Regions from separate parts of the Priestia sp. YIM B13552 genome, predicted to be linked through region 3. Evidence: riboswitches for the same ligand, from Rfam matches in the RefSeq annotation. Region 3 holds a riboswitch; each other region holds the start of a gene.
What was found. Region 3 has a riboswitch for cyclic di-AMP ahead of ACFX40_RS07120 (potassium channel family protein). Riboswitches for the same ligand answer to the same signal wherever they lie in the genome.
Positions count from the first base shown of each region.

Region 1: linked by a shared signal. The riboswitch ahead of kdpF (K(+)-transporting ATPase subunit F) and the one ahead of ACFX40_RS07120 (potassium channel family protein) in region 3 are both predicted to bind cyclic di-AMP.
Region 2: linked by a shared signal. The riboswitch ahead of ACFX40_RS27115 (glutamate/proton symporter GltT) and the one ahead of ACFX40_RS07120 (potassium channel family protein) in region 3 are both predicted to bind cyclic di-AMP.
Region 4: linked by a shared signal. The riboswitch ahead of ACFX40_RS08075 (APC family permease) and the one ahead of ACFX40_RS07120 (potassium channel family protein) in region 3 are both predicted to bind cyclic di-AMP.

Region 1 is NZ_JBHZOU010000006.1:260,740-266,193, forward strand. Features, by position in the region: gene kdpA (potassium-transporting ATPase subunit KdpA) at 1-848, opposite strand, end outside; gene kdpF (K(+)-transporting ATPase subunit F) at 873-959, opposite strand; cyclic di-AMP (ydaO/yuaA leader) riboswitch at 1,324-1,466, opposite strand; gene ACFX40_RS22460 (hypothetical protein) at 1,482-1,619, opposite strand; cyclic di-AMP (ydaO/yuaA leader) riboswitch at 1,692-1,834, opposite strand; gene ACFX40_RS22465 (undecaprenyldiphospho-muramoylpentapeptide beta-N-acetylglucosaminyltransferase) at 1,992-3,059, opposite strand; gene ACFX40_RS22470 (CHY zinc finger protein) at 3,237-3,572, shown strand; gene ACFX40_RS22475 (ArsR/SmtB family transcription factor) at 3,592-3,906, opposite strand; gene ACFX40_RS22480 (putative quinol monooxygenase) at 4,111-4,395, shown strand; gene ACFX40_RS22485 (NADPH-dependent oxidoreductase) at 4,425-5,162, shown strand; gene ACFX40_RS22490 (hypothetical protein) at 5,255-5,454, shown strand, end outside.
Region 2 is NZ_JBHZOU010000016.1:17,157-22,610, reverse strand. Features, by position in the region: gene ACFX40_RS27130 (EcsC family protein) at 1-19, opposite strand, end outside; gene ACFX40_RS27125 (DedA family protein) at 44-649, opposite strand; gene ytvI (sporulation integral membrane protein YtvI) at 809-1,840, opposite strand; gene ACFX40_RS27115 (glutamate/proton symporter GltT) at 2,054-3,313, opposite strand; cyclic di-AMP (ydaO/yuaA leader) riboswitch at 3,420-3,559, opposite strand; gene ACFX40_RS27110 (undecaprenyl-diphosphate phosphatase) at 3,833-4,657, opposite strand; gene ACFX40_RS27105 (hypothetical protein) at 5,115-5,405, shown strand.
Region 3 is NZ_JBHZOU010000002.1:203,185-208,638, reverse strand. Features, by position in the region: gene ACFX40_RS07145 (response regulator transcription factor) at 1-388, opposite strand, end outside; gene ACFX40_RS07140 (S1C family serine protease) at 611-1,885, shown strand; gene ACFX40_RS07135 (peptidyl-prolyl cis-trans isomerase) at 1,882-2,784, shown strand; gene ACFX40_RS07130 (Lrp/AsnC family transcriptional regulator) at 3,059-3,514, opposite strand; gene ACFX40_RS07125 (carboxymuconolactone decarboxylase family protein) at 3,635-4,093, shown strand; cyclic di-AMP (ydaO/yuaA leader) riboswitch at 4,209-4,353, shown strand; gene ACFX40_RS07120 (potassium channel family protein) at 4,477-5,136, shown strand; gene ACFX40_RS07115 (TrkH family potassium uptake protein) at 5,140-5,454, shown strand, end outside.
Region 4 is NZ_JBHZOU010000002.1:382,869-388,322, forward strand. Features, by position in the region: gene ACFX40_RS08060 (GtrA family protein) at 1-22, shown strand, start outside; gene ACFX40_RS08065 (glycosyltransferase family 2 protein) at 19-996, shown strand; gene ACFX40_RS08070 (cation diffusion facilitator family transporter) at 1,035-2,012, opposite strand; gene ACFX40_RS08075 (APC family permease) at 2,122-3,948, opposite strand; cyclic di-AMP (ydaO/yuaA leader) riboswitch at 4,111-4,250, opposite strand; gene ACFX40_RS08080 (N-acetylmuramoyl-L-alanine amidase) at 4,442-5,454, opposite strand, start outside.

The sequences.
Region 1 (5,454 bases), on a different contig from region 3:
CTCATCGCTACAAACAAGATGCGGCCTTGCTTACGCTGTCCGATCATTTTTCCGTACGTAAAAGGAAGTGCTGTTGGCAATAAAAGCATAAGGACAATTTGTAATACATTGCTCAACGCGTTAGGATTTTCAAATGGATGGGCTGAATTAACACCAAAAAATCCCCCTCCGTTGTTGCCTAGCTCTTTAATTGAAAGAAAAGAAGCAACTGGTCCCCTTGCTATTTGCTGTGTTGCCCCTTCTAATGTATGGGCAGTCACCGTTCCGCTTAACGTTTGAGGGACACCTGAAATCATAAATAAAATGCCGGTTATAAAAGCGATAGGAAGTAAAACACGCGTAATTGATTTCACAAAATCAACAAAAAAGTTTCCTATTTCCTTCCCTGCCAACCCACGAATAAACGCGATTGCTACTGCAAGTGCCGTTGCTGGTGCAGCAAACATCATAAATACAACGGCTGCCATCTGCGAGAAATAGGACAAACCTGATTCACCGCTGTAATGCTGCAAGTTCGTATTTGTCATAAAACTAATGGCCGTGTTAAAAGCAAGGGCCGGATCCATTCCTTTGATGTGGCTTGGGTTAAGCGGCAGTACCCCTTGAAACCGGAAGATAAGATACACCACAAAAATCATAAACGTATTCGCCAAAACGAGAGCAATTGCATATTGCTTCCACGTCTGATTATGCCCTTTAATTCCTGCCGCTTTAAACATCACCGATTCTATCTTTCCTACCAAGCTAGTGTTTTTATCGTTTGAAAACACATTCGCTATATAAATACCTACGGGCTTTGCAATAAGCGCTACAAAAACAAGCAGTAGCGCAACTGATAGTAGAAAAATCCCCACGTTTTATTCCTCCGCTTATTAAAATTGTTCTGGATTTAACAGTACATATACTAAATAAATTAAAACGAGAACTGAAATACCTAGCAAAATGAACGACACGTTCACTTCTCCTCTCTTTCGTCTACTACACGAGACGACCAGCAAATAATTCCGTACATAGCAGCTGTTAATATGACAAGCGTTCCCAGCATGATTATATCCAAGTTGCTCCCTCCTAACTGTTTCTTACCACCAATGATTAAGCGTAGTGACTGTTACCGTGCGTAAAGCATCACGCCCAAGTGAGCTAGCAGCGAAAGGTTATCTTTGATTATTCCTAACGTATTGTTGATCTCGTTTTAAAAGCCCTACTATATCCTCTTTACGGTGCAGACATAAGCTGCTCTCCTATTTTTCCATAAAAAAACCGCAGAAGAGAGTCCTCTTCCGCGGTTTAATGCACGACAAATAAGCCGTGATCGACACGAATTTTTTCACTCCCAAAACGCTTACGGAGTTAGCTGTCGGATTCGGGTTATGGAAGTAACCCTACTCAGTTAAGAGATTCACCCCTAGTACATACGTACAAAATATTGGGTCCCCCGCTCATAATTGATTAAGCGTATATTTGTTATTTAATTTTTAGACTTAATTATGGTTTTTACTGCTGCGTTTAATACTTTGATTAGCTAACATAGACAAATAGCGGTTTGCTAGATCAAAAGATTGCTGATCACATATTGCACGATATTCAATCATTTGAATCATTTGCTTAGATAAATGCATGTTAACGCTCCTTTCGCCTATATTTTGAAAGGAACGCGCTATCCGCTTTTATAGAAAACGGCCACGATTACACCATCCTCTCTCTTAACGCTTACGAAGTTAGCTGACGGGTTCGGGTCAAGAAAGTAACCCTACTCAATTATGAGATTCACCCCTAGTAATTGGGTCCTCCGCTCTTTCCCTCTCTTTCAGGAAAGACTCAGCGTTTCACTGTGGAACGTTTCATGAGAGTAATCTTACTCCTGTTAAAATTTACTGTCAACAACATTTTTTGAAATTTTAAAAGCTTTATTTTTTGCTATTTATTCATTATTTTAAAATAATAGATTCAAAGAAAAAAGCGTTCTTATCTCCTCGATAAGAACGCTTTTTTTAGCTCATTTTCTCAATTTCATTTACAAGAATTGAAATGGCATCCGTTTTTGTTGCTTCACGCATTGTACGCTTCATCGTACTTGCCTGCTGCTGAAGCTCATTTACTTCACGCAAAAACACTTCTTTTGTTAACTGTTCTTCTTCCACAACCATACAGTAGCCTTTTTTCTTAAAGGACTGTGCATTTAAAATTTGATCTCCTCGGCTTTGTGCTTTTGACAAAGGAATAATCATCATCGGTTTATGAAGGGCTAAAAACTCAAAGATAGCATTTGATCCGCCGCGTGTAATCACATAATCAGTCGCCGCTAGAACATCTGGAAGCTGTTCATTTACATATTCTAACTGACGGTAGCCCGACTCTTTTTCAAGGCTTGTATCAACATTGCCTTTTCCGCACAGGTGTACAATTTGAAATTTCTTTTGCAGTTCAGGCAAGGACTCTCGAACAATCTCATTGATGCGACGTGCTCCTAAACTTCCGCCCATAATGGTTAAAATTGGGCGCTTATCATAAAAGCGAAGCCAGCTTTCCCCGTTCGCTGCGCTTCCGCTAAATAATTCTTTTCGAATAGGTGAACCAACAACCTGCACTTTTTCTTTTGGAAAATAGTTTGCCGCTTCATCAAAAGAAGTGAAAATTTTAGTGGCAAATTTCTGCGCAATTTTATTTGCCAGTCCCGGTGTTAAATCACTTTCATGAATGAACACGGGAATGTTTAGCGATTTAGCAGCCATTACAACAGGGACTGTGACAAAACCGCCTTTTGAAAACACAAGAGAAGGCTTTAACTTTTTCAGCACGCGACGTGCATCGCCAACTCCTTTTGCTACTCGAAATACATCTTTTACATTTTCCATATCTACGTATCGACGCAGCTTCCCGCTTGAAATCGCATGATATGGAACGTTTAATTTTGTAATTAATTCTTTCTCAATACCATTGTGAGAACCGACATAATGGATATCCCATTTTTCACTGTCTAATTCTTTCATAATGGCAATGTTTGGTGTTACGTGTCCAGCTGTTCCGCCTCCGGTAAAAACGATAACTTGCTTACTCATTTTTTCTTCCTCTCTTTACTTCACTTAATGGATCTGTTTTGACATCAATTTTTATCTGATCTTTTTAGCATGCAATCTGACATGTAAAACGATGGTTTTATTATAGCATTTTTCTTTTTACATATGTATGATAAGGCGTATAAAAGCATGCTATACTTTTCATAGGGAGTGATGATAATGAACAAATCTGCACCTATAGTAAAAGGTGATACGGTGGATTCCGAAACGCGCTGCATGCACTACCGTACGGATAAAGATATTATTGCAATAAAATTTTATTGCTGTAATACATATTATCCATGCTATCAATGTCATAACGGACATGCTGATCATGATATTAAAAGGTGGCCAAAAGCTATGTTTAATGAAAAAGCTATTCTTTGCGGAGTATGTAAACATGAGCTATCCATTCATGAATATTTAACTTGTAACTCGACTTGCCCTCACTGTCGTTCTCCTTTTAATCCCGGATGCAGCCTGCATGGACACATTTATTTTGAACAAAAAAGCTGAACAAAACATTGTTCAGCTTTTAAAATAACTGCTCATCTATATTTATAATGGAAGGAAGCAGACCTGGGAACAATTCCTCAAGTTCTTCTAAACGCAAGGAATAATAGTGCTGCGTACCTTCTATACGTAGTTTGATAATTCCAGCTTCGCGAAGTACTTTAATATGATGTGATAGCGTTGATTTTGATACATTTAATTTTTGATAATACGAACAGGTCTGCTCCTTTCTTGTCGCTAAACACTGTACAATTCGCAGCCGGTTAGGATCACTCAACGCATGTAAAATAGGCGTTAATTTAATTTCAGATTTCGGTGGTTGATAAGGTTTTCTCATGCTTAAAATATAACACAGCTTCTTTTGTGTATCAATGTTCGATAACTTCCGAACTAAATTCCTTGCACTGTTATTTAATCGGTGTTATAGTTTCATTGTTCGATGATATTCGAACTTATCTTCATTTTAATCATAAATTGAATGAAAGATTAAAAACAAAACAAATAATATAAAGCACCATCATTATTAAAGGAGGAATCACCCATGATTCATTTACAAGCTTCAATGAAAGTTAACCCAGCAAAAAGAGAAGAATTTTTAGAAAACGTACAAGAACTAATTAAGCATTCTTTACAAGAAGAAGGAAACAGCAACTATCAACTATTTGAAGATGCTTTTACACCTAACACATTTATGATGATTGAAGAGTGGAAAAGCGAAGAAGCAATTCAAGCACACAATAAATCAGCTCACTTCCAAAGTTTTGTAGCATTTGCTCAAACTGGCGTACTTGTAGCACCTTTAGATGTAAAAACATTACAAGGTTAATCATAACTTTTTTGAAAGGATGACGCATCATGAATGAAGCAATTCGTACAATTCAAGATCATCGTTCTATCCGTCAGTATACAGACGAAGCAGTAAGTGATGAGCATTTAGATACGATTATTCAATCTGCTCAGTCAGCCGCTTCTTCTATTAATGGACAGCAAGTGACTATTATTAGCGTCCAAGATAAAGAAAAGAAGAAAAAACTTTCGGAGCTTGCCGGCAACCAAGCGTGGATCGACCAAGCTCCTCTATTTTTAATCTTTTGTGCAGATTTTAACCGTGCTAAGATTGCAGCTGAACTTAACGATGCCCCTCTTGGCGTAACCGATGGGCTTGAATCAATCTTAGTCGGAGCAACTGATGCTGGAATTTCTTTAGAAGCCGCAACAGTTGCAGCAGAATCACTCGGTTTAGGTACAGTCCCAATCGGAGGAATTCGCAGAAAGCCGCTAGAAGTCATTGAACTGCTCGATTTACCGGAATACGTATTCCCAGTAAGCGGTCTTGTGGTTGGACATCCGGCAGATCATTCTGCGAAAAAAACTCGATTGCCACAAGCTGCTGTGCACCATCGTGAAAGCTATAATCACGACTTAAAGCCATTGATTCAAGACTATGATGCTGAAATGGCAGAGTATATGAAAAAGAGAACAAACGGTGCTGATGACCGCAACTGGTCACAAACTGTATCAGCTATTTATAAAACCATTTATTACCCAGAAGTTCGAGCTATGCTTGAAAAACAAGGATTTAAATTCGAATAACCAAAAGCTGCGATGAACATCGCAGCTTTTTTATCTACTTTAACAGCATGCTGAATAGACTAAAAGTAATACTCAATAAATGAGGTGTTGATATGGAGTTTATTTTAATTTGTAATTTTCTTTTAAGCGCAACCGCAGCGTTTTTATTGGTGCCGGCTTTTACAAAAAAGCACACTCTTCACGTGACTTTACTTTCTCTCCTTTTCCTCCTTTCAATTATTCCGACTTTTCTTCTCGCTAATCCACATATCGGCGTTTTACCTTGGGCTATTCGAGACGCTCTTCTATTGTT
Region 2 (5,454 bases), on a different contig from region 3:
ACTGCTCATGCTCTGACATATCCTCACTCTTTTCCTCGATTTATCAGTTCTGCCCTACTTGTTTATTCCGCACATATTTAATGATAAAAAACAATGGAATTAAAACAACAATTCCGATTCCAATAGGCTGCATATATTGAGACACAATCGGCCCCACCTCTTTCCACTTAGGTCCTAACTTATATCCTAAATATACGTAAATAGCCGTTACTGGAAGCATCGCCACAAATGTATAAATAGAAAACAGCCATACATTCATTTTTGCCATCCCGCACGGAAAAGAGATAGCCGTGCGCACTCCTGGAATAAAGCGTCCAAAAAAAGCAACCCCACTGCCGTACTTATTAAAAAAGCGATCGGCGGCGTCAATTTCTTTTTCTTTCACCAAAAAGTATTTTCCATATTTTAAAACCAGCGGTCGTCCACCGTAACGTCCCAGTGCATAAAGAGTCAACGGTCCACAAACACCGCCTACTGTACCTGCAAGGATAGCCAAATACAAGTTCATATCACCTTGGTACACCCAATACCCTACTAAAGGTAAAACAAGCTCTGCCGGGACAAATTCAAACGTTAATGCTAAAATTACGCCAAAATAAGAGAGCTGTTTTAGCGCTTCAATTAAAGAAAGTAAAACTGACTCTAACAAAAATTCTCCTCCTCATGTCATTAAATCTAAGACTGCAAAACTATAATTAGCCGATTGATAGATAAAAACCAATGCGACATAGTTTTTTCCTTTCCCTCTTTACGTATTACGTACCACAAAAGTTTCAATAAAAAAAAGCGCTAGTTTTATCCAGCGCTTTTATAGTTTAAAGTTAATTTGAATAATACCTACTTTACGAAGAGCATCGTATAAAATAACTAAAGCCGGTCCTAAAAATAACCCGACAAAACCTAAAAGTTTAAATCCAATGTACAAACTAACTAGTGCAGCCAAAGGTGAAATACCCATATTTGTAGAAAATACTTTTGGTTCTACTACACGTCTTACTACCGTAATGACTCCAAATAGAATAAATAAGCCGATTGCTAATGAGTCATGCCCTTGCGTAAGAGCAAAAATCCCCCATGGAACGAGCACCGAGCCTGTCCCAAGGATTGGTAAAATATCGACAATTACAATTAATAAACTAAGAAGCGCGGTATACGGAACATCTAATAGCCAAAGCCCTACATAAGCCATTACAAACGTCATGACACTTAAGATAATTTGTGCCTTGATAAAACCAACCCCCGCTTGGATAAGCTGAGTGATGACAACTTGTAGCTTATATTTCGTTTCTTCTGTTAAAAATGACTTGATTTTATTTTTAATAGCAGGCAGCTCAAGGCTGATAAATACAAGCGCTACTAAATAAATAAGAAACTCTAATAGAAACCCAGGAACAGTAGCGGCAAAGCTAATGATAATTTCTACCGTACTTTTTAATAGAGAATCTAATGAATTTACGGTTTTTTCAAGCGTGCGCTCGATAGAAGAAATCACTTCTGTAGGAAGAGCGTTTGAATAGTATTTCCACTTAATAATAGTTGGATAAATCGCGGTTTCATAGATTTCTTTTACAAAGGAAGGCGCTATTTTTGAAAGAGCAACCACTTGCGTAACGATTGTCCGAACAATAAAAAATCCAATAAGTATGAGCGAAACAACATATAAAATGAAGGTCATAAGCACTGCATAGACTCTCTTCATTTTAAAAGATTGATGCAATTTTTGAACAATACCCTCAAGCGCTAATGCTGTTAATAAAGCAAACACAATCGGTAAACTGTAAGGGATTAACAAACATACGATTACTATCGAGGCGATGACCCATATTCGCTTTTTCCACATACTCTACTATCCCCCAACTAGCTAAGCTATCTCTATATTTATTGATAAAGAAAGGAACCAGTGACTGCTTTTATGTAAGAATAAAATTTGGATTTATTTATACCTGATGTTACATATTATAGGGTCAATTTCCATAATAATAAAGGAATTATTATGAAAAAAGCTACTTATTCTAATTTTTTGAATAGAATAAGTAGCTTTTTAATTTATAAATTAGCCGGCTCTCATGACCTCTGTACCTTTTTTAGGGTCAAATTTGCCTTCAGATTTAGACATCACAATTGCTGCTAGTGTGTTTCCTACTAAGTTAACAACCGTACGTGCCATATCCATGATTCTGTCTACTCCAGCAATGAAGGCTAATCCTTCTGCCGGAACACCGATTGTTCCAAGAGTAGCCAGTAATACAACAAATGATGTTCCTGGCACGGCAGCCATTCCTTTAGATGTAACCATCAATACAAGAATGAGCGTCAGCTGTTGAACGATCGTTAAATCAATACCGTACACCTGCGCTAAGAATAACGCTGCAATCGCTTGATAAAGAACGGAACCATCTAGATTAAATGTATAACCAATTGGTACAACGAACGATACGATAGCTTTTGGACAGCCCATCTTTTCAAGTTTTTCCATAATACGCGGAAGAACTGTCTCAGAACTAGATGTACTGTATGCTAACAACAGTTCATCTTTCATATAGCGGAACAAGTGGAAAATGTTAATTCCTGCCCATTTCGCGATTCCTCCTAATACAATAAGTAGGAAGAAAATTAACGCTAAGTAAACTAAGATAACAAGCTTTCCTAATGAAAGAAGTGACTCTAAGCCGAATTTTGAAACTGTTACACCAATTAAAGCAAATACACCAATTGGAGCCACTTTCATTACAAGGTTTACCACGTGAAACATTGCGTGAGAAACGCCGTCGAAGAATTGTACAACTGGCTTTCCTCTTTCCCCAATTGCCGCTACTCCAAGTGCAAATAACACTGTAAAGAAGATAATTGCTAGCATGTCTCCTTCAACAATTGACTGGAAAAAGTTTGTTGGAACAATGTGTAAGAACGTTTCAGCCACTGACTTTCCTTCTTGCTGTTTTGATGTTTCAACGTATTGTGAAATATCACTCTTCTGTGCTGAATGAATGTCTACACCTTGCCCAGGATGAAAAATATTAGCAACTAATACACCGATTATAATTGCAAAAGTCGTAATAATTTCAAAATAGAGAATGGTTTTAACGCCGAGCTTTCCGACCTGTTTACCGCTCCCTGCTCCCGCAACTCCAACGACTAAGCTTGAGATAACAATTGGAATAACAATCATCTTAATTAATCTTAAAAATAGGTCTCCTAGCGGCTGTAGGTATGTTACTACACGCGGATCGTTAAACCAAATTACCCCTACAAGAACACCGAGGATTAATCCGGTAAAAATCTGCGTAGCCAAACCAAAACGAATTTTTTTCATAGATGTACCTCCCCAAAGATGTATGACATTTGTATATACTTTTCTGAAAAAACAAAAAAAGACTATTCTTAAGAAAGAACAGCCTTTTACTTACGCTATTTTGGGCTCTTTCTCTCAATGAAGCAAACGGGGTTAACTGTCGGATTCGGAATTGAGAGTTTCCTACCTTTTGTAAGGATTCACCCCAAGGCAGCTTTACTGCCGATAATGATTCCCCCGCTCTATACGATTAAGCTTATTATTCAGTTTTTATAAAATTAAAACGATCTATACGTTGTCATACGTTTTTTACAGTCAATAAAACTAAACAGAAGTCTTACTTTTACTTAACTTTATACTGCACAAATATTAATTTACTATTTTTCGACACGTTTTGTCAATACCCATGTTTATAAAACGCTTTCAAAAGGCGATAATATATATTTATGCAAAAAAGCTATTGCAACATTGCAATAGCTTTTTCTTGCTCTTTGAGTCTCTATTAGAAGCTTACGGGACTAAAGAACTCGCGTGTTTATTTTATAAAAATACAAAATATAGAATAGCTGCTAACACAATTCGATATAGTGCAAACGGTACTAATTTGATACGATTAATTAATTTCAGGAAAAAGCGAATAGATACCAGCGCAAAAATAAAGGCGCTGATAAAACCAGCAATAAAAAACGGTAGCGCATCTGATGTGAAATACTGCCAGTTTTTAACCAATGAAAGTCCACTTGCTCCTGCCATGATTGGCACTGCCATAATAAATGTAAAATCTGCCGCTGCCTTATGGCTCATTCCAAGAAGAACTCCTCCTGAAATCGTTGAGCCTGAACGAGAAAAACCTGGCCAAAGAGCAATACATTGAAACAGTCCTATACCCAGTGCTTGTCCATAAGACATTTGGTCCACCGTCTCTACACGCGGACGTTTAGGTCCAAACAAATCTGCTAGAATCATTAATACAGCTCCGACTACTAAGCCAATTAGCACCGTATTTAAAGAAAACAAATGTTCATCAATGTAATCATCAAACAAAAGTCCTAACACTCCTGCGGGTAACAAACCAACAATTACCTGCATTAAATTCAAGCGATTTGTCGGTCCAATTGGAGCAGCTGGCTTTTTTCCCAATCCTAATAAATTAATGAAACGATCTTTAAAAATAACTACTACTGCTAAGATCGACCCTAGCTGAATAACAATTTTAAATGTATTAGCTACTGGAGATGAAAATAATTCTTTGGAATTCAACCATAGGTCATCCACAATAATCATATGCCCAGTTGACGAAACAGGAGCAAACTCTGTTAAACCTTCTACAATCCCTAAAATGATTGCTACAATAATTTCCCACATAAAGCTATGTACCTTGCCTTTCTTTCAAATTAATAAGCTTATCGCTTCGTTTTACATGCTCAACTATTTTCCTAATTTGACACTTGCTTTTTTATCATAATTGTTAAAACTATGAAATACAATGTGTATTTGCAAAAAGATAAGAATCTTTAATAATTTGTAATAAAAACCTTACATGCTATAATCAAAAAACACGATATCAGCTTTTATTTACTTTAGAAAGTAGTCACTATGTTCGGTATAAATTCCGGCCCCTTAGCTAAAAATGAATCATCTAGACTATTTTTCTTTAGTGTGAAAAAATGACTAAATCATTATGTTTTTTCCATCTCCTTTACTGTCACCTATCATTTTAATCAACTAATGCTTGCTTATACGACATATCCCCTAAGTAATTTGAAACTTTTTTCTTGCTTTTCTCGTATATAGTAGTATCTTTTTTAGGAGGCTTTTTACTATGAATGGAAATGTACGTACAATGAAATGGGTCACTGCTGGGTATGAAGCCTTGCTGGGAATTCCTTTAATTGGCGCCGGGATTGTTATGGGCTTTAGTTATACTCCTCTTTTTATTGGATTTATTCTTCATGCTATCACGCTCATTTTAGCTAATAGACGAGGGTTATCTGCGTATGGAAACATACTAGGGATTGTTACTTCACTGGTTGCTTGGATTCCATTTTTAGGGTTTATCATGCACATTATTACAGCTATTGTGATTGCAATCGATGCCGCTAGACAACGTTAATTGTCTAGCTTTTTTTATTTAAGGGTTGATTTTTTACCGAATGATGGTA
Region 3 (5,454 bases):
TATCGGTTTTCTTTTGATTGGAACCATATACGCGGTTTAGCAGTTTGTTTGCTCGAATAACTAGTTCACGAGGCAAAAAAGGCTTTGATAAATAGTCGTCGCTGCCCATTTCAAGCCCAAGAACCCGGTCAATATCGGCATCGCGGGCTGAGATAAAAATAACAGGCACTTGCGGCGTTTGCTGCTTGATTTCGCGAATGAGCTGATACCCGTCAATGTCAGGCAGCATAATATCTAAAATCCACAGATGCGGAGGAGTTGCAATCATTTCTTTGGCTTCCGTGCCGTTAAAAAATGAGCGAACGTCCCAGCCTTCTTTTTGAAGGTAAAGGGTTAAAACTTCGTTTAAATTTTGTTCATCCTCTACTAAATATAGTGTAAAGCTCAAATTTGACACCTTCCTCTGAATATATGAAAATTAAGGTAAATAAAGCATATTGCGCCATCTATGCGCGTGTCTTTAAAGGTCTATGTACCCGCTATTATACTACGTGTTTGCTGTTATAAAGAAATTTTTCACAATTTCACACATTGTTTTGATACTTATCCCAAACTTTTATTTTATAGTATAGATAACATAAAATTTGCTACGTTAAAAGGAGTGTTTTTCATGGATCCACGTGATTATGAAAGAGAGCAAGAACGAAAAGAAGAATACGAAAATCGCCAGCAGCGCTACGATCAGTATCAGCCTGCGTCATCATCACAGCCTCCAAGAAGACGCTTATTTCCAGTGATTGCATCTTCTATCGCCGGAGCAGTACTTGGAGGAGGAATTGTGTTATACGGTGCTCCCCAGCTGGGGTTAATGGATTCAGCTGATACGCAAACAGGGAATCAAACAACGCAGACTCAAACGGCAACAACAACGAGCACAACGCCTCGAACAGTAAGCACAACCGTCAATCAGTCAGATCTTGTTTCAGTTGTAAATAAAGTATCAGCTGCTGTTGTAGGCGTGAACAATATTCAGCAGCAAACAAATCCATTTTCTGGAGATACCCAAACGCAAGAAGCAGGAACGGGTTCCGGTGTTATTTTCAAAAAAGAAAATGGAAAAGCATACGTTGTGACCAATAACCACGTTATTGACGGCGCAAGCGAAGTAGAAGTGTCACTTTCAAATGGACAAAAAGAAAAAGCTAAAATTGTCGGAGCTGACGCGCTAACGGATTTAGCGGTGCTTGAGATGTCTGACAAAAATGTTGAACAAGTGGCGAAGTTCGGGAAATCATCGGATTTAGTAGCGGGTGAAACGGTGCTTGCAATCGGAAATCCTCTTGGTGAACAATTTTCTCGTACGGTCACACAAGGTATTGTGAGCGCAGCAAAACGCTCTGTCCCTATTTCAGAAAATTGGAACGTAGATGCAATTCAAACGGATGCGGCGATTAATCCAGGAAACAGCGGCGGTGCACTTATCAATTCTTCCGGTGAAGTAGTCGGCATCAACAGTATGAAAATTTCAGAAGACAATGTAGAAGGCATCGGCTTTGCTCTTCCAAGTGATGAAGTGCAGCCGACGATTGAACAGCTGATGAAAAACGGAAAAATAACGCGTCCATATATGGGGGTAGGTCTTCAAGATGTAGGTCAGCTTTCAGCTGCAACAAAACAAAACCAGCTAGGCCTAACAAGCGATACGTCTGAAGGAGTTGTCGTAACGACGGTTGAACCATTCTCTTCTGCTTCTGATGCAGGTTTACAATCAAAAGACGTGATTGTTGCCATCGATGGAAATGAAGTCAAAACATCCAGTGATTTACGTCAATATCTATACACAAAACGCAAAGTAGGAGACACGGTAAAATTAGACGTGTATCGAAATGGAAAAAAACAAACTATTTCTCTGAAGCTTTCAGAGCAGCAGGATAACAATGGATGAGTTCAACACCGTTAAAGCTGCTGCTAGCAGTATTAACAGCGTTCGTATTTTTAACCGGCTGCGGAGGGAAGCATTCAAACACGATGTTTCCTTCTGTAGAAATTAGTCAGCTATCTTCTACCAAAGAACTGGCAGCGTATGAGGGAGGCAAGGTGACAGGAGCTGAATTCAACCGTTTTTTAGCCGTTGAAGGGTTCTTAAATCCAGATGCTCCGCTAAATGATACAAGCTACCGCAAAGAGTTATTGCGGCAGCTTGTTATGCAAAAAATCTTAATTTCGCATCTAAAGACAAGCGATAAAGTACAAAAACAAGTCGAGGATATGTGGAAGCAAATTAAACGCTCATATGACGAGGATACAAGAAAACAAGGTTATGAAGTGTTAAATATTCGTTCCAGTGATGTAACCAACCAGCTAACGAATCAATTTAAATTAGAAGAATATTTCCGTAAACAAATTACGTCTGATGAACTAACCGCTTATTATAAACGTATTGAAAACGATCTGACGCGCGTATCTTTTACGCAGCTGGCTTTTTCCACTTTACATGGTGCCGCTGCCGCTGCGGCTGAACTGCAAAAGGGAACATCGCTTCAGGACGTTCAAAAAAAATATGCTGAATTCCAGACAGTGAGCAAAATAGAGAATGCTGATAATCTAAAGCTTTCAAGTCTATCTCCTTCTTTTATAGATGTGTTAAAAAAACAGCACATCGGAGAGAGTAGTGAGCCCATTAAAATGGGTAAAGTCTATTATATTTTTATTTTAAAACAAAAAGATAAAAAAACGGAATCAGAAGTCAAAGAAGAAATGATGAAAGAACTTGTTTTGAATCATATCAACCGGTATATCCAGGATGAACTGCCAAGGTTTCACGTGACGTTCAGCCTTAGGTAGTTCCCTTTTATATAGATTGATTGTTTTCAAAAAACAAGCAGGTAAAAGAGCTTTCTATTAATAGAGAGCTCTTTTACATTTTTAAGTAGACAGAAATGTCGGCACCTGATAAAATGAAGTTGTAAAACTTTCATTATTCGGAAAATTTATACCCTCCAGCTTTGGAGGGTTATTTTTTATGCTGTTGGACGAATAAAAGAGGCTGGGACAAAAGTAGTGTAATGGAAAGAAGATCCGAACGATGATTCGTTCGGATTTTTTCGTTACGTTTCAATCACTTTTCATCTTTTAAATGACTCAATAATGCAGGAGCCATCTCTACGTGAGAAAGGGCGATGTGTGAAATCGTTTTGGCATAAGGTGTAATTTCGTTAATAAATTGTTCGAGTATGTGCAGGTGAGGAAGCTGAAGCTTTGTAATAAAGCAGGCTTGCCCGGCGATGCGTTCACAGAATAAAGCGTAGGGATACTGAGAAATAAATCGTTTAAAACGCTCGTGCTCGCCGTTTTTCATCGTTACTTCAATAAAACACGACACGGGCAAATGCAGCTTTTCATAATCAATATCAATCGTATACCCTTTTATAACACCAAAGCTCTCTAGCTGGCGTACTCGCTCTGCCACCGAAGGAGGAGACAAATTAATTTGTTTTCCTAGCTCTCGTAAGGAAAGGCGGCTGTTTTGCTGCAGCGCCTGCAAAATCGATAAATCAATTTCATCAATTTTCAATTGAAAACCTTCTTTCTCATTAACGTTTCATTTGATTAGTAATAGTCGATAAGATGTTTTATATGTAATCTGAAATTTCCATTTTTCTTACTATAATAATTAAAAAGGAGTGAGTAAAAAATGGCAAGAGTTTTGTTAGCAAACGAAGAGGGAACAAATTTTGAAAAAGCATTGAATTTAATTCCGAATGTAAAAAGATTGTATGATGAGCTTTACGACACGCTTTGGAACAGCGATATAGTAGAGAGAGAGACTAAGGAAAAAATCAGGCTTTATCTAGCAGGTGTTAACGGCTGTGAGACATGTATGAGCATGTCATATGTAGGGGATGAGACGCTTAATCAAAAAGTGTTAAGAGAAAAAGAGCTGGAACAAAAAGATCGACTGCTGTTTCGATTTATTGATGTGTACCGAGTGCGTCCAAGGGAGTTGACCGATGCTGACATGGATCAATTAAAAAAATTTTACAGTGATACGCAGCTGTTAGAGCTTTTGGCTGTTATTAATTTATTTGATCAATTTCACAAAATGATTGTCAGTTTAGATTTATATGATTTTTGCAGCTTGCAGCGCAAGTGAGGCCTTCGCTAAAAATATCTTGACAGACAAAATCCACAGGAGTAAGATAGCTTTCGTGAAGTGAAACGTATCATGAATCGAATCGATTATTCTAAAAAATAGATCAAAGACATTTGAATAAAAATCGCTTAATCCATTACGGAGCGGAGGACCCATTATTTACGCACATATTGTGCTCCGGGGTGAATCCTTAAAAAGGTAGGGTTACTCTTAAAACCCGAACCCGACAGCTAACTTCGCAAGCGTTTTGAGGGGGAAGAGTGTGAAAAAACACAGGAGCCTTCCTGTGTTTTTTTGCGCTTTTTTAAGAAAAAGATGTAATTTTTTAGAAAAAGTATAAGCTAAGAGAATACACAGCAGTTGAAGAAAGGAATAAATACATTATGAAAAAACAGTTTGCTGTATTGGGATTAGGTCGTTTTGGAGGAAGTTTGGTTGAAGAGTTTGCTAATCTGGATGTGGATGTGCTCGCTATTGACCGCAATCAGGAGGTAGTAAATAAATTTAGCAACTCAGCTACATATGTTGTGCAAGCAAACGCGATTGATGAAGCTAGCTTAAAGGGGCTAGGTATCCGCAATGTTGATCATGCTCTTATTTCGTTTGGGGATGATATCGAAGCAAGCGTACTCGCAACGATGCTTTTAAAAGATATGGGCGTTAAGCAAGTATGGGTAAAAGCAGTGAATATGTATCATCAAAAGGTGCTGGAAAAAATAGGAGCGGACAAAGTCATTCATCCTGAGCGCGATATTGCTAAGCGTATTGCTCATCACGTGGTGTCAGAAAAAATCATTGATTACATTGAATTGTCAAAGGATTATAGTATTGTCGAAATTGTTGCCTCTAAAAAACTTCATAATAAAACGCTGTTTGATTTAAACATTCGTGCCAAGTACGGCTGCAACATTATCGGCTTTCAGCGAAAAGACGGGGAAATGGTGATTTCGCCTACCGCGCATGAAATAATTGAACAAGGAGATATGCTGATTGTTATCGGACATAATCGTGATTTGAACCGTTTTGAAGAAGAAGGAGTTTAACTTATGAAAAAACAAATCATTAAACTCACTCCTCCGCAGCTGCTTGTCTCCATTTTTGGCGGAGGAATTATTATAGGCGCTCTTCTATTGATGCTGCCTTTTTCTACTACTGAGCCAATCCGGTGGGTAGACGCCCTTTTTACGTCTACTTCCGCTATGACAGTGACCGGCTTAGCCGTCGTAGATACAGGTACGCGTTTTACCGTCATCGGTCAAACGATTATTATGCTGTTAATTCAAATAGGCGGTCTTGGCATTATGTCATTTGCCGTGTTGATTTTTATGATGCTAGGTAAAAAAATTGGATTTAAAGAGCGT
Region 4 (5,454 bases), 180 kb from region 3:
CTCGATAGGAGGTAAAGCATGAAAGAACTAATTTCAATCGTGGTACCTATGTATTTTGAAGAAGAAGTAGCTAATGAATGCTACAATCGCTTGCTTTCGGTCATGCATAAAAACCACATTAACTATGAATTCATTTTCGTCAATGACGGCAGCACCGACCGAACAATTGAAATCTTGAAAGACGTAGCGGCTATGGATTCTAACGTAAAAGTTATTGATTTTGCTCGTAATTTCGGGCACCAAACTGCCGTAACAGCAGGCATTGATTATGCTCAGGGTGATGCTATCGTTATTATTGATGCGGACTTACAAGATCCGCCGGAAATGATTCCCGAATTAATTGCTAAATGGCAGCAAGGCTATGAAATTGTATATGCAAAGCGCAAGAAACGAAGCGGAGAGACCTTTTTTAAATTAGCCACGGCTAAATATTTTTATCGCTTTTTAAATTATATGTCCGATATCGAAATCCCTAAAGACACGGGAGATTTTCGTATTATCGACCGAAAAGTAGCGGATGTATTCAAAAAAATGACTGAACGCAATCGTTTTGTACGAGGAATGATGTCTTGGATTGGCTTCAGGCAAACATATGTAGAATATGAGCGTGATGAACGCTTTGCTGGTGAAACAAAATATCCTTTAAAAAAGATGATCAAGTTTGCTTCAGATGGAATTATTGGGTTTTCAACGAAGCCTTTGCGTCTAGTAATGGTTATTGGCTTATTATCGGTTTTTGTATCACTTTTAGTGTTAAGTTATTCGATTGTTGTTTGGCTGATAGGTAAAAATATTCAGCCTGGCTGGACTTCTATTATGGTAGCTATCACCTTCTTTAGCGGTATTCAGCTACTTGGTTTAGGTCTAGTCGGACAATACATCGCAAGAATTTACGATGAAAGTAAAAATAGACCTATTTACGTTGTACGTGAAACCATTAACTTCTCGAAAGCTTCAACAGATTCTCCAAACGTACGTGAAAAAGTATATAGCTAAAAAAACAAGGAAGAAAACAGTTGTTTTCTTCCTTGTTTTTATTCTTTTTGAAGCTGTAAATCACTTGGCGCCCAGTCCGGAATTCCATTATCTTCATCAAATTCAATAATGACATCCGTTACTCCTTTTTCCTGTAAAATACGATTTTCCAGACGATCTTTAATATCATCAGCTTCTGCCACTGTTAAAGAAGGATCAATTTCTACTTTTAATTCAACGTGAAGCTCTTCTCCTTCTTTCATCACCATTAACGTTTGAATATCACGCACTTGTACATCTTGCATGACAATCGCGCCAATTTTTATTTCCATTTCTTTATCTGCTTCACCAAGGGCTCCAGCAGCATTATCTAAAAATACTCGTCCTACTACAAAAAACATCATAAGCCCAATTAAAATAGAAGCAATTCCTTCAGCTTGGTGAAAGGGTGTAAACCGTGAAATGAAAACGGCTATTAACGCCAATACGCCTCCTCCAGTAGCTACCAGATCTTCCATAAAGACCAGCTTGGTTGCTGGCTTTGCTTTCTTTAAATGAACAAAGCTGTGCGTAAAAACATTGACCTCTGCGGTATTCATTCCGACATCGTGCAAAATTTCTTTCATTGCCTTAAATAAGACAAACATCTCAAGCAATACCGAGATGCCAAGTACTGCAATATTTAAAATAAAGCCTGAAGACTTCGTTGGATGAAGAATATGGTGATATCCTTCTTTAATCGTTTCAAACGCCATAATCCCTACTACAAGAACCGCTCCTAATAGAACAAGATTAACCAATCGGCCGAAACCATTTGGAAATCGTTTGGTCGGGGCTTTTTTACTTAATGCCGAACCTATAAAGACAAAAAACTGATTAGCTGCATCTCCTAAGCTGTGCATCGTTTCAGCAAACATTGCTACATTCCCTGTTAAAGCGAATGCAATCCCTTTAATAATGGAAATAATGGTATTCACTATAGCGGCCATCATGGCCGATTTATTTCCTTTTCGCAACAATTTAATTAATTCACTCATACAATCCCTCCGTTTGCGCCTTTGATGAGATTCGATTACGGTTAGTGTATGTGAATTTAAAAATTAAAAACCTCCAACATCTAAGTTGGAGGTTTTTAGTCATGTTTCATTATTTTTTAAAACGATACGGTACAGTTGTAACGATTACGTTTTTACGGTAAAGCAAATGTGCTTTTAACAGTAGGCTGGACTGATTGTGAAGGATATTTTGCCAGCTTTTTTTCGTAATGAATTGCGGAATAACGACCGTAATAGCCATATTGTTTTCCCGCGCTTTTTCCTCAGCCATATCGATGAATCGAAACAGCGGCCGCACTAAGCTGCGGTATTGAGAATGAAACGTAACAATACGAATATCGGGCTGCCACTTCTCCCACTTCTCTTCCATTCTCTTTTCGCTTTCTCGATCAAAGGCCACATGCACTGCAATAACGGTATCACCAATCGTTCTTGCATAATTTAATGAATTTTCTACTACCTTTGTCATTCCTGCTACAGGAACAATGACCACACTTCCTTCAAGCTTTCCAATCTTTTCTCCTTGCTTAATGCGAAGCTGTTCTCCTACCGCTTCATAATGCGTATGAATGCGATGAAAAATATAGACAATAACCGGCAAGAAAATGAGCACGGACCATACTTGTGAAAACTTCGTTGTAAACAAAATGATTAGCACCGTTAAAGTAATGAGGGCACCAATTAAGTTAATGGTTAGCTTCCCTTGCCAGCCGGCCGGCTTTTCTCTAAGCCATTTGACAATCATTCCTGTTTGAGAAAGCGTAAATGGAATAAACACCCCGACTGCATAAAGAGGAATTAATTGTTCAGTCGCTCCTTTAAAAGCTACGATTAAGACAATAGAAGCAATTCCAAGGGTCACAATTCCATTTGAATAGCCTAGTCGATCGCCACGAATTTGAAACATTCTTGGCATGTATTTATCAGACGATAAGTTCACAGCCAGCAAAGGGAACGCTGAAAAGCCCGTATTCGCCGCTAGCACTAGAATTAGAGCTGTTGTACCTTGAATAAAATAATAAAATCCATTTCGTCCAAACACACTCGATGCAATTTGTGATACAACCGTTTCATCTGCTTTTGGAGAAATGCCAAGCCAATAAGCTAAAAACGTGATGCCAGAAAATAAAACGGCTAAAATACCGCCCATCAGCATTAATGTATGAACCGCATTTTTTGCACCTGGCTCTTTAAAGTTAGGCACTGCATTTGAAATAGCTTCTACACCTGTCAATGCCGAACAGCCTGATGAAAAAGCTTTTAATAATAAAAACAAACTAATACCTGGCACTACTGTACCGAGAGATGGATGAAGCTCAGGTGAAACTTGACCTGTCGCTATTTTAAAAAAGCCTACCGCTATTAACAAAATAAGAGCAATAACAAATAAATAAACCGGATAAGCTAATACAGAAGCGGATTCTGTTACCCCGCGTAAATTTAAGACTGTAATAAAAATCACCAGCAAACACGCAATTACTACATTGTAATGATGCAGCGTTGGAAAAGCCGAAGTTAAAGCATCGGTTCCTGCTGAAACACTCACAGCAACTGTTAAAATATAATCCACCAACAGTGATCCTCCAGCGATAAGCCCAGGATTTTCTCCTAAATTGGTTTTGGAAACAATATAAGCTCCTCCGCCTTGCGGATACGCATAAATAATTTGACGGTATGAAAGAATTAAAGCCGTCAGCAGCACCAATACCCCAATCGCAATTGGAATTGAATACCAATAAGCAAGGACGCCTACTGTTGCAAGTACAATCAAAATTTGTTCTGTTCCATAAGCTACTGAAGATAAAGCATCTGACGATAAAATAGCCAGTGCTTTAAGCTTACTAAGCTTTTGATCGCCTAACTCTTTTGTTTTAAGCGGCTTTCCAATCAATAATCTTTTGAGAACTGAATAGTTCACGTAATTTCCCTCCGATGATTGCTTAGCTACTATCGACCGTCCGTTGCTAAGCTCCGTTACAAGTTCATGAATAAGTGATATTATTCCTTAAAAATACCTTTTTATGTTAAAAAAGCGCACAAAAAAAACACTAAGGGTTCTCAGCGTTTTTACACAGCTTAAACCTCCTCTCCAAAACGCTTATGGGGTTAGCTGTCGGATTCGGGCTATGAGAGTAGCCCTACCTTTTAAAAGGATTCACCCCAAGTGACAATGCACAAATTTGGGTCCCCCACTTCTGACGAATTAAGCGATAACAGGTCAATATAATTTTCGGTTAAAGAGTATGATCGATAACATGTTTCTTTCATAGCTATCCTTTGTTCTTAGATAATATACTCCCGTACAAATGGTTTGTAAAGCATTATTTTACGTAAACCATAAAATAGTGCTTAAGGCGCTTTTAACAGAAAAACAAAAGGCCTTCTGCCCGCTTACAGAAGACCTTTTTGCTTTAACTTTTTGCTTTTAAAACGGCTGCTAGCTTGTTTTTCGTTTGAGGACCATAAATGCCATCTACATCATAAGGAAGATACACAAGCTGAAAACGTCTGACTGCATCTTTCGTTTGAACTCCATATATTCCGTCTACTGACCCTACTTTAAAATTAACCGCGTTTAATGCTCTTTGAAGCTGTTTCACAGCTTCTCCAGAATCGCCTTGTTTTAAAATTCCATTAGGAAGTGGATATTGTTCAGAAGGTGGTGTTGGAGATGGTGTTGGTGAAGTTCCTGAAGGAATAACGATTGTTTTTCCAACCTGCAGTGTTAACGGATCAGAAAGCCCTGTATTCGCTTCTTGAAGCGCCTGTACTGTTATTTTGTACTTCTGTGCAATACTGTAAAGCGTATCTCCTTGCTTGATCGTATACGTTTTTGTACCCGGTTCAGAAGGCGATGGATTCGGAGTTGGTGTTGGATTTGGGTTTGGAACTGCACGACGAGGTAAATTTAAATATACGGCAATTCCTTTTGCATACGATTCACCCATGCTTTTTAAAAAAGCTTCATTTTGAAGAAGTGCTGCATCTGTACTGTTATCAATAAAAGCTATTTCAGTTAGTACTGCAGGCATATTTGTTAAGCGAAGCACCGCGTAATTGGCTGATTTTCGACCGCGATTCGGATGATTATACGACAGCAGCGCTGGCTGTACTTGGCCGTGGACAATCGATTGAAACGTTTTACTGGCATTGCTAGCGCTTCTATAAACATAATCTTCGTACCCTGTTCCTCCACCGGCATTTACGTGAATAGACATAAATGCATCTGCGCCCCACGAATTAGCTTGAGAAGCGCGCTGAGATAACGATAAAAAAACATCTGTGGTACGAGTGGTTTTAATTGTAAAATCACTGTACGTGCTATTTAAATAGCTTATTAAATATTGTTGGATTTTTAAAACTAAGTTTTTTTCATACAGTCCGTTTGCTCCAACCGCTCCTGCATCTGCCCCACCATGTCCTG